DNA from 3 places in the Paenibacillus kyungheensis genome. Region 1 is predicted to be linked to each of the others. Evidence: riboswitches for the same ligand, from Rfam matches in the RefSeq annotation. Region 1 holds a riboswitch; each other region holds the start of a gene.

Region 1 (3,217 bases):
CGTCATTAATGATTCAACGCCCCCTAGACTTTCAGCAAAAGCAATCAATTGAATACTTCGTAAAATCGGTTCAATATAACGCGCATCTTTCACTTTAAACGAAAAGATACCTGTATTTCCGCTAGATTGGCGATTTTGGACATCATATCCCGGATGATCCGGTAGTGCAGGATAAAACACTTCTGCAATCTGCGGATGATCTACCAAATGTTTTGCCATTGCTGTAGCATTGTATTCATGACGCTCCATCCGCAATGCCAATGTTTTCATTCCACGCATTAATTGATACGAATCGGTTGGGGACAATACGGCTCCGATAGAGTTGTGCAGAAAAGCCATTTCAGCGGATAATTCTTCCCCTTTGGTCATAATCAATCCTGCTAACACATCATTATGTCCACCTAGATATTTGGTAGCACTATGAATCACGATATCTGCTCCCAGTTCGATCGGACGCTGGAAAAAAGGAGTCAACAGCGTATTATCAACAATCGTCAGCAACTGATGGCTTTTCGCCCAAGTAGCTACTGCTTTGATATCAGTAACCATCATTAACGGATTAGTTGGCGTCTCGATAAATACAGCTTTGGTATTTGGTTGAACTATTTTTTCTAACGCTTCTAGATCATTGGTATCTACATAAGAAGCAGTTACTCCAAATTTGGATAAAATACGCTCCAACAGACGGTATGTGCCACCATACAGATCAAGCGATACGATCAGATGATCTCCCTGACCGAAAAGCGCAAAAATGGTCTGTAAGGCAGCCATACCGGAACTACAGGCAAATCCTGCATCTGCTGATTCTAATGCTGCCGCCGCTTGTTCTAGTACAGCCCGAGTTGGATTGGTTGTACGAATATAATCAAAGCCTGTACTTTTACCAAGAGCGGGATGACGGAAGGCAGTTGATTGATAAATCGGAAAATTAACTGCCCCTGTTATCGGTTCATTAATCGAACCGATCTGTGCCAATTTGCTTTCAATGTTAAGAGTTCGTTCGCTTGAATGATGATCCGTCATACTATAATTCCTCCTCTGAAATAACAATCGATTGGGTTGATCTCAAATTAGATACAGTAATTACCTGCTTCAGCTTTGGCACTTTCCAAATCATATGGTGTTTCTTGGTATACATAATAGTTTAACCAGTTGGAAAATAATAAGTTGGCATGAGCACGCCATGTAGAAGGCGGTGTGCGCGATGGATCATTATTAGGAAAATAATTTTTCGGCGGTGCGACATCCATTCCTTTAGCGATATCACGTTCATATTCCCATTTTAATGACAATGGATCATATTCAGAATGCCCTGTCACAAAAATTTGACTGCCATCTTTAGTAGCGGCTAGATATACTCCTGCTTCTTCCGATTCTGATAAAATCTCCAGTTCAGGAATCTTGGCAATATCTTCATGACGTACTTCGGTATGACGGGAATGAGGCGCAAAGTACAACTCATCAAATCCTCGTAACAATTTTACATTTTCTTTATTTAAAGTATGTGGAAATACACCAAAACACTTTTCAGGCAAATCGACTTTGGGAACACCGAAATGATGGTACAGCCCTGCTTGTGAAGCCCAACAGATATGCATGGTTGAAGTAACATTCTTTTTACTCCAATCAAAAATCCCTTGAATCTCTTCCCAATAGTTCACATCTTCAAAGTCCATTGTTTCTACAGGAGCGCCTGTCACAACCAGACCATCAAAGCGTAGATGTTTGACTTCTTCAAATGTTTTATAAAATAAGTTCAAATATTCAGTCGATGTATTTTTGGAAGTATGGGATTGTGCATGTAGCAAATAGATATCAATTTGAAGCGGGCTATTTCCGAGTAAGCGTAGTAACTGCGTTTCGGTTGTTTCTTTAGTAGGCATCAAGTTCAATATAGCAATTCGCAATGGACGAATATCCTGTTGAAATGCTTGGCTATCATCCATTACGAAAATATTTTCTCCAGTTAATACTTCTTTGGCAGGTAAGCTATCCGGAATCTTAATTGGCATGTTCGTTCACTCCTTGGATGTGTGTATTTCTTATCATTTCAGGAGAAAGGTTCATTATAAGTATATACAAAAATGACCTTTCTCCTGATACTTGAGAAAGGTCATTTGCGATATGTTCGCGTATATAATAGACGCCTCTCTCATCTGTCAGCAGATATTAAGTCTAGAATGATCCATCAACTTATATCTCTGCAAGAATTAGCACCGTGCGGTTATACCGCCGGTTGCCGGGTTTCATCGGGCTAGTCCCTCCACCTGCTCTTGATAAGATTTGCTTATTCAATTTAAAATAACATGTTTTGATACTTTTCTTATACCATAATTTATACTATTCTACGGTCTGCCGTCAAGTGCTGTGAAAAATGTATTAGATTGAACCGATAAATAAGTTGTTGGTAACTATATTGGTTGATTTAAAAAGAGGTTTCTTATTTAAGCTTGAAAGGCTTCCACGACCACGGTATACTTAACAAGTATTTGACGTTTTTTCATAGTTTTCATAAATATCTAAATCAAAAAGAGGTGAATTTCAAAATGGAAGGCGACCCGAGGCCCAGTTGGCAGCAGGACGGATGGACAAATTGCAGGAAACAAACGACAACCATAGGGCACTGGAGTAACGCGCCATTATTGAAAAATCTTCTCCGTTTTTCATAAATTATAGCGAAGCTTTGTAAACAAGTGTGCGGTTGCCGCTTCTTTCCCTGCTCATTTCATAATAAAGGAGTAGAACACAATGAAAGTTCGGCACGTCAATGCTGGAGCATTTACTCCAGTAGAAAATATTACCGACACACTGGTAGCACCTGAAGAAGGATTTTATTGGATAGACGCAGATTTGGAAGATTTGATTGAACTACAACCACTTTTTATGCTTCATGATCTGGCTGTAGAAGATTGCTTGAGTGAAGAAGAACAGCGTCCTAAGATCGAAATTTATGAAAGTCATTATTTTATTGTAGTCAACAGTATTCGTTTTGATAACGAAGAGATTTTTTTGCGCGCCTTGAATATTTTTCTAGGACGGCATTATATTATTACAGTGACCAAGCAGAAAATTAATGAATTGCGTGTTCTCAAACCGATTTTATGGGAAGAAGAAGTGAGTCGTGCTGATAAATTTATGTATTTGTTAATTGACCTTGTCGTTGATAATTACTTCGCTGTCGGTGACCGGATCGAAGATCAGATCGAACTACTGGAAG
Region 2 (3,217 bases), 2.6 Mb from region 1:
GCAACAATGGGAGGACTTGTAGTAACCAAATCAGGTTCAGGACTCGGTTGCGGAAATGAATGGCCGTTATGTCATGGCCAATTTGTACCTGCGTATACGATTTCTTCATTGATTGAGTATTCGCATCGAGCTATTAGTGCTCTGGCAGGCTTAACAGCATTATTTTCTTTTATCGGATTTATCTTTTTTAATAAGCATCGTGAGCTTAAAGTATATGCATCATTAACATTGCTATTTGTTTTGGTACAAGCCGTTATGGGTGCATTAGCAGTTGTATTTTCACAATCTGCTCCAATCATGGCACTACATTTCGGATTTGCAATGATCGCTTTTGCTAGTTCGTCGATGATGGCGCTTGGTGCAAGGCGGATGGATCAGCAAAAAGGTGATTTACCGATTCCAGATGAACCACCGGTGAGTAAAGGAATGCGTAATCTAACATGGTTCGCAACTATCTACACATACATGGTGGTATATACAGGAGCCTTTGTCACACATACCGATTCTAGAGGTGGGTGTTCTGGCGTATTACTATGTAATGGTTCTATCTTACCTGAATTATCCGGTGGGGTAGCGGTAGCATTTTTCCATCGGGTAGCCGCTTATAGTTTGTTAATCGTTATTGCAGTACTAGCGCATTATGCCTACCGTCGTCATCCGTATAATCCAGGTATTCGTAAGCTTGGAGTGACTGCGATTGTATTTATTATCATGCAGATTCTAAGTGGTATGTTGAATATTGTAACGATGAAAATACCTGAGTGGTATTTCTTCTCCAGTATGTTGCATACGTTGTTGATTCAGATTTTGTTCGGTGTGTTATGTTATATGAGTGTGCGTGTATGGCAATTAAGTCGTGGTACACGTGGCAAATTAGGGCAAAATGTATAACCGTATGAACTATTTAGATAGCAACAAAAAGTGAATATACATCCAAGAGATTGCGTCAGATGAACAATTGATGAAAAATTTCTAATTTCCTTAGGAAATATTCATTTTTGCTTTGACAAAGAGTGTGAAGTTCACTATACTGAGAAAAGATTTTCATTTTCATTCGAATTTTTCATATTTTCTTATCGAGAGTGGTGGAGGGACTGGCCCGATGAAACCCGGCAACCGATTTTGGAATAACTATTACGTAGTTTTCCAAAATGTCATGGTGCTAATTCCTTCAAAATGGCGTGTGCAATTGGTACATGGCGATTTTGGCAGATGAGAAGGAAGTATCTCTAATAATAGAGAACCCTTTTCTGCGAAAGGGTTCTTTTTTTGTATAAAGAAGAGAGAAGTGAATACCGACATATATGATAGCGAGAATATATCCGACTTATTCGATGGTTTATATATGATTAATGTAATATGAATGCAGGAATGAAGAAGTACAAGGAAGGAGCACCTATCTGTGATTGAATTAAAAAGTATTACTAAAACGTATGGTAAAGGGAAAAATCTAAGCCCTGCGTTAAGCGGTATAGATTTGAAAATAGACAAAGGCGAGATTTTCGGCGTTATCGGTCACTCCGGTGCAGGTAAAAGTACATTGATTCGATGTATTAATTTACTAGAACGTCCAACCTCTGGTGAAGTATGGATCGATGGTGTGGAAATGACCAAGCTGAACAAAGCGCGCTTACAAGCAAGACGACGCAAAATAGGTATGATTTTTCAACACTTCAATCTATTATCTTCAGCGACAGTGTATGAGAACATCGCTTTTCCTTTGCGCTTAGTCAAAACACCGGAACGCAACATTAAAGAAAAAGTGAAAGAATTGTTAGCTCTAGTTGGATTGGAGCAACATGCCAATAAATATCCTGCTCAATTATCAGGTGGACAAAAGCAGCGTGTCGGCATTGCTCGCTCGTTAGCTAGTGATCCTGATGTATTGCTTTGTGATGAAGCGACATCTGCGCTTGATCCTCAGACTACAAATTCGATTTTAAAATTGCTGGTCGATATCAATGAGCGCTTTAACTTAACAATCATCTTAATCACTCATGAAATGCATGTTATTCAGAGCATTTGTGATAAAGTAGCTGTTATTCATCGGGGTGGTATTGTAGAACAAGGTCCTGTAACAAATGTCTTTTTGAAGCCACAGCATGAAGTGACACGTGATTTTATTTTAAATGAGTCTAATAATGCTGAATTACTAATTACTTCATGGACAGCACCAAATGTTCCTAATTCATTGACTGTCAAAGTGTCTTTCTTAGGAGATAAAACGTATGAATCGATCCTTTCGCAAACGGTACGTCAAACTGGAGTCGATTTTGCTATTTTGCAAGGAACGATTTCAACGTTAAAAAATGTACCTTATGGACAGTTGATTGTTCGCTTTGAAGGAACAGAAGGAGATATTAAGCGTACACTCGATGGATTGACCGCTGAAGGTCTCGATGTGGAGGTGATCAACTGATGGGTGAATTAGATTTCTCACAAATTGATTGGAATGAATTCGGTACAGCGACCTTAGATACACTCAAAATGGTAGGCGCTTCTGGATTATTTACATTAATTCTAGGATTGCCATTAGGCATTTTGTTATTTATTACAGGGCGTTCTACTGTAGCATGGGTGCGTTATTTCTATGCAGTCATCGCGTTTATCGTTAATATTTTGCGTTCGGTTCCATTTATTATACTGATTGTGGCGATCTTACCATTAACGCAAATTCTAGTAGGAACAACGATTGGTGTACTTGGAACGATCCCACCATTAGTTATCGCTGCCGCACCGTTTTTTGCTAGATTGGTCGAAACTGCACTTCGTGAAGTCGATCGTGGTGTAATTGAAGCAGCGAATGCGATGGGAGCTTCCTTGTGGCAGATTATAACGCGCGTACTTGTACGCGAAGCAATGCCAGGGCTATTAGCAGGCTTAACCGTTACTGTTGTTGCGCTAGTCTCTAATACAGCGATGGCAGGGATGATTGGTGCAGGAGGACTTGGAACACTTGCAATCAACTATGGTTATTATCGCTATGATACAGCGATTATGCTAGTGGCTGTAGTCATCATGGTTATTATTGTTCAAATTCTACAAATGCTTGGTGATCGTCTAGTGGTTCATTTTTCGAGAAGATAATCGGTAATACAAAAGAGATTGAGCACAGAGTAGTTATTCTGCTGAATATTTATATGATAATAGATAATCACGAATATTCAGCATTTGTATCATATACGTATACCAATCCAAAACCAATAAAGGGGTAGAG
Region 3 (3,217 bases), 2.1 Mb from region 1:
AGATAAGATTCACCTGCTTCATCAATCAGTACGATACCTTGACGCTGGCTCGTTGAAGTGACAGCGATAATCTGAATATCAGGAACGTTAGATAGTGCTACTTTAGCAAGCCCTGCAATCTGTTCCCACAGTACTTCCGGTATAAAATGACGTGCATCTGGATACTGATTGTCATTGTGATACAAAATATCAGCTCGCTCAATCGACAATACGTTACCGTTGATATCGACAACAGCTACACGAGCATTACCGGTACCGATATCAAAGACTAGATAGGCTTGTTGTGTCATCGTTAATATCCTCCAAAATCGCTTTATTATAAAGTACTTTCACTGCGGTGTTATGATGCTCAAACCACTCTATGAGTGCCGTATTCATAATTTCTACATGATGATCTTCAACTTCATAAGTGGCACCTGCTAAATGTGGAATTGCTAAAACATTTGGCAATGAAATCAGTTCATAATCTTTAGGAAGTGGCGGTTCTTGATCAAACACATCGATAATCGCTCCACGAATCTGATTTTGTTGTAATTGTTCAACCAGTGCATGATGATCTACTACTACAGAACGGGCAGTATTTACAAAAATGGCGTCTTTTTTCATTGATTGCAATAATTCTGTACCGATTAATCCTTTGGTATCTTCGGTTACAGGTAAATGAATCGATACAATATCGCTTGTAGCAAATAACTCAGCTAACGATACTTTTTGATCACGCGGATCAGGGCTGGTTACATAGGGATCGTAATAACGAATATCACAAGGGAAGCTCCGTAGTATGCCTGCTGTACGCTGGGCCACTGCTCCAAAACCAACCATACCGACTGTTTTGCCAGCCAGTTCATTGCCTTTAAACTTGAGATAAGCAGTTAAGCTACCACTTTGCCATTCCCCTGCTTCTAACCATTGACTGGATGAAATAATACTGCGTAAAAAGGTAATTAGACTACCGACTACCATTTCAGCTACAGCTTGTGCATTACGTGCTGGCGTATAGAAAACAGGAATACGACGATCTGTAGCTACAGGTACATCTACATTAGAAGGAGTTCCTCGACAGACACCGATAAATTGCAATTGAGGTACAGCTTTAATCACCTTTTCAGTAATTTGATCCAATTCTGCAATAATCGCATCTGCTCCGGTTGATTGTAATAAAGAGATTAATTCATCTTCTTGATAAGCTTGCCCATGATCTTTCCAGCAACGGTAAATGACTTCTCCAAACGTATCTGCTAGTTGTTGACGACCTTGCTCATGATAAGGGGCAGTAATTAATATTTTCATTATTCAATCTCCTTTGGTACACTTAGGTGCAGTGTTATTTAAGTGAAGCTTTAAAGTAAGAAAGTGACTTGATATAGAGAGTTCTTGGTTTGCTACTAATAACGTCATCATTTGACAATATAATCAACTGACTCACCGACAATATACAAAAAACCTCTTTCCCACATCAAGGAAAGAGGTTCGCTATCTATTCATTATAATATTCAAATCATACGAATAAAATAATGCAATAATTCATCCTGCTTTCCTATCTCCCAAGCGATTCAAGCTTGCTGGAATTGGCACGTTTTTGCCGAGGTTTCATAGGGCCAGTCCCTCCACCTCTCTGGATAGAAAATCTAATGTATGTAGTTGTCGAAAAAAACTTGCAAATCGATATCAGACACGATAAGGTATAAAACATCTAAATTTGTCGAATTCGAAATAATTTTCTTTATTCTAATTAAACCTAGTAAAAAAGTCAACATTAAATCTAAAATTTAATTTATGATAGTTTATAACGTATTCAAAGTCTATTTCTGCCATTATTAAGGTATGGGTATTACGAAAGGAGCATGATGTATGTCTAGTTATGTTGATCAACAAGATGGAGTATTTCCTTCAGTCTGCTCGCTCGATTGTCCTGATCAGTGCGGACTGCTTGTTCATAAAGAAAAAGGTAAAATTATCAAAATCGCTGGAGATCCTAATCATCCTGTTACCAAAGGGAACATCTGTAACAAAGTTCGTAATATGACAGAACGTATCTATGATACTAAGCGCCTGACTACTCCGCTCAAGCGGATCGGAGCAAAAGGCGAAGGTCTTTTTGAACCTATTTCTTGGGAAGAAGCGATTACTACAATTACTTCCAAGTGGAAAACATTAATATCCACTTCCGGCCCTGAAAGTATTCTCCCGTATAGCTTCTATGGCAATATGGGCAATCTATCTGCTGAAGGGATGGATCGCCGCTTTTTCCACCGGATGGGGGCAAGTCTTTTAGAGCGCACCATTTGTACAGCCGCTGGTTCAGCAGGTTATAAATATACAATGGGTGGCAGTATTGGTACCGATCCTGAAGATACGGTAGATACAAAGCTATTTATTTTCTGGGGCATTAATGCAGTTAGCACTAATATGCATCAAGTGACTTTAGCGCAACAAGCTCGCAAAAAAGGCGCTAAAGTTATTGTGATCGATGTGCACAAAAATCAAACTGGACGATCTGCGGATTGGTTTATTCCGATTTTGCCAGGAACAGATAGTGCACTCGCTCTAGGGATGATGCATATTTTATTTGCTGAAGACAAAGTGAATGAGGATTTTATGAAGCAATATACAGTAGGACACGAACAATTGCGTGAGCATGTAAAGCAATATGACCCTGCTACTGTATCCACAATTACAGGCGTGCCTGTCGATGATCTATATCAATTAGCTCGTATGTATGGCGATGCTAGCCCTGCTCTGATTCGTATCGGAAATGGTCTACAACATCATGATAACGGCGGGATGAATGTACGTACGATTGCCTGCCTACCTGCTATCACAGGACAATGGTTAGTACGCGGTGGCGGTGCTATTAAGTCTAATACGTTCCAACTAACATTTAATGAAAATGCATTACAACGTCCAGACTTATTGGCTAATCGCAATACTCGTTCTTTTAATATGAATCAATTGGGACGGGTATTATTAGAGGAGTCTGAACCTGTGCAATCGCTATATGTGTACAATTCTAATCCAGCAGTTGTGACTCCAGAAGCTACGCTTGTCAGACAAGGATTAGCACGAGACGATTTGTTTACTGTTGTGCACGATCTCTTTTTAACTGAAACAGCTAAATATGCAGATATCGTTTTGCCAGCAACATCTGCTTTTGAAAATACCGATTTCTATGCTTCGTACTGGCATCATTATATGCAGATTCAACAACCAGTTGTTG

The links. Region 1 has a riboswitch for S-adenosylmethionine ahead of metA (homoserine O-acetyltransferase MetA). Riboswitches for the same ligand answer to the same signal wherever they lie in the genome.
Region 2: linked by a shared signal. The riboswitch ahead of PQ456_RS17995 (methionine ABC transporter ATP-binding protein) and the one ahead of metA (homoserine O-acetyltransferase MetA) in region 1 are both predicted to bind S-adenosylmethionine.
Region 3: linked by a shared signal. The riboswitch ahead of PQ456_RS15785 (2-hydroxyacid dehydrogenase) and the one ahead of metA (homoserine O-acetyltransferase MetA) in region 1 are both predicted to bind S-adenosylmethionine.

Annotation. Positions count from the first base shown of each region.
Region 1 covers NZ_CP117416.1:1,550,936-1,554,152, reverse strand. The annotation lists gene PQ456_RS06790 (aminotransferase class I/II-fold pyridoxal phosphate-dependent enzyme) at 1-1,023, opposite strand, end outside; gene metA (homoserine O-acetyltransferase MetA) at 1,071-2,012, opposite strand; SAM riboswitch class I at 2,150-2,283, opposite strand; gene corA (magnesium/cobalt transporter CorA) at 2,749-3,217, shown strand, end outside.
Region 2 covers NZ_CP117416.1:4,191,821-4,195,037, reverse strand. The annotation lists gene PQ456_RS18000 (COX15/CtaA family protein) at 1-891, shown strand, start outside; SAM riboswitch class I at 1,071-1,219, shown strand; gene PQ456_RS17995 (methionine ABC transporter ATP-binding protein) at 1,403-2,419, shown strand; gene PQ456_RS17990 (methionine ABC transporter permease) at 2,419-3,087, shown strand.
Region 3 covers NZ_CP117416.1:3,690,840-3,694,056, forward strand. The annotation lists gene PQ456_RS15780 (FGGY-family carbohydrate kinase) at 1-290, opposite strand, end outside; gene PQ456_RS15785 (2-hydroxyacid dehydrogenase) at 262-1,290, opposite strand; SAM riboswitch class I at 1,535-1,626, opposite strand; gene PQ456_RS15790 (molybdopterin oxidoreductase family protein) at 1,852-3,217, shown strand, end outside.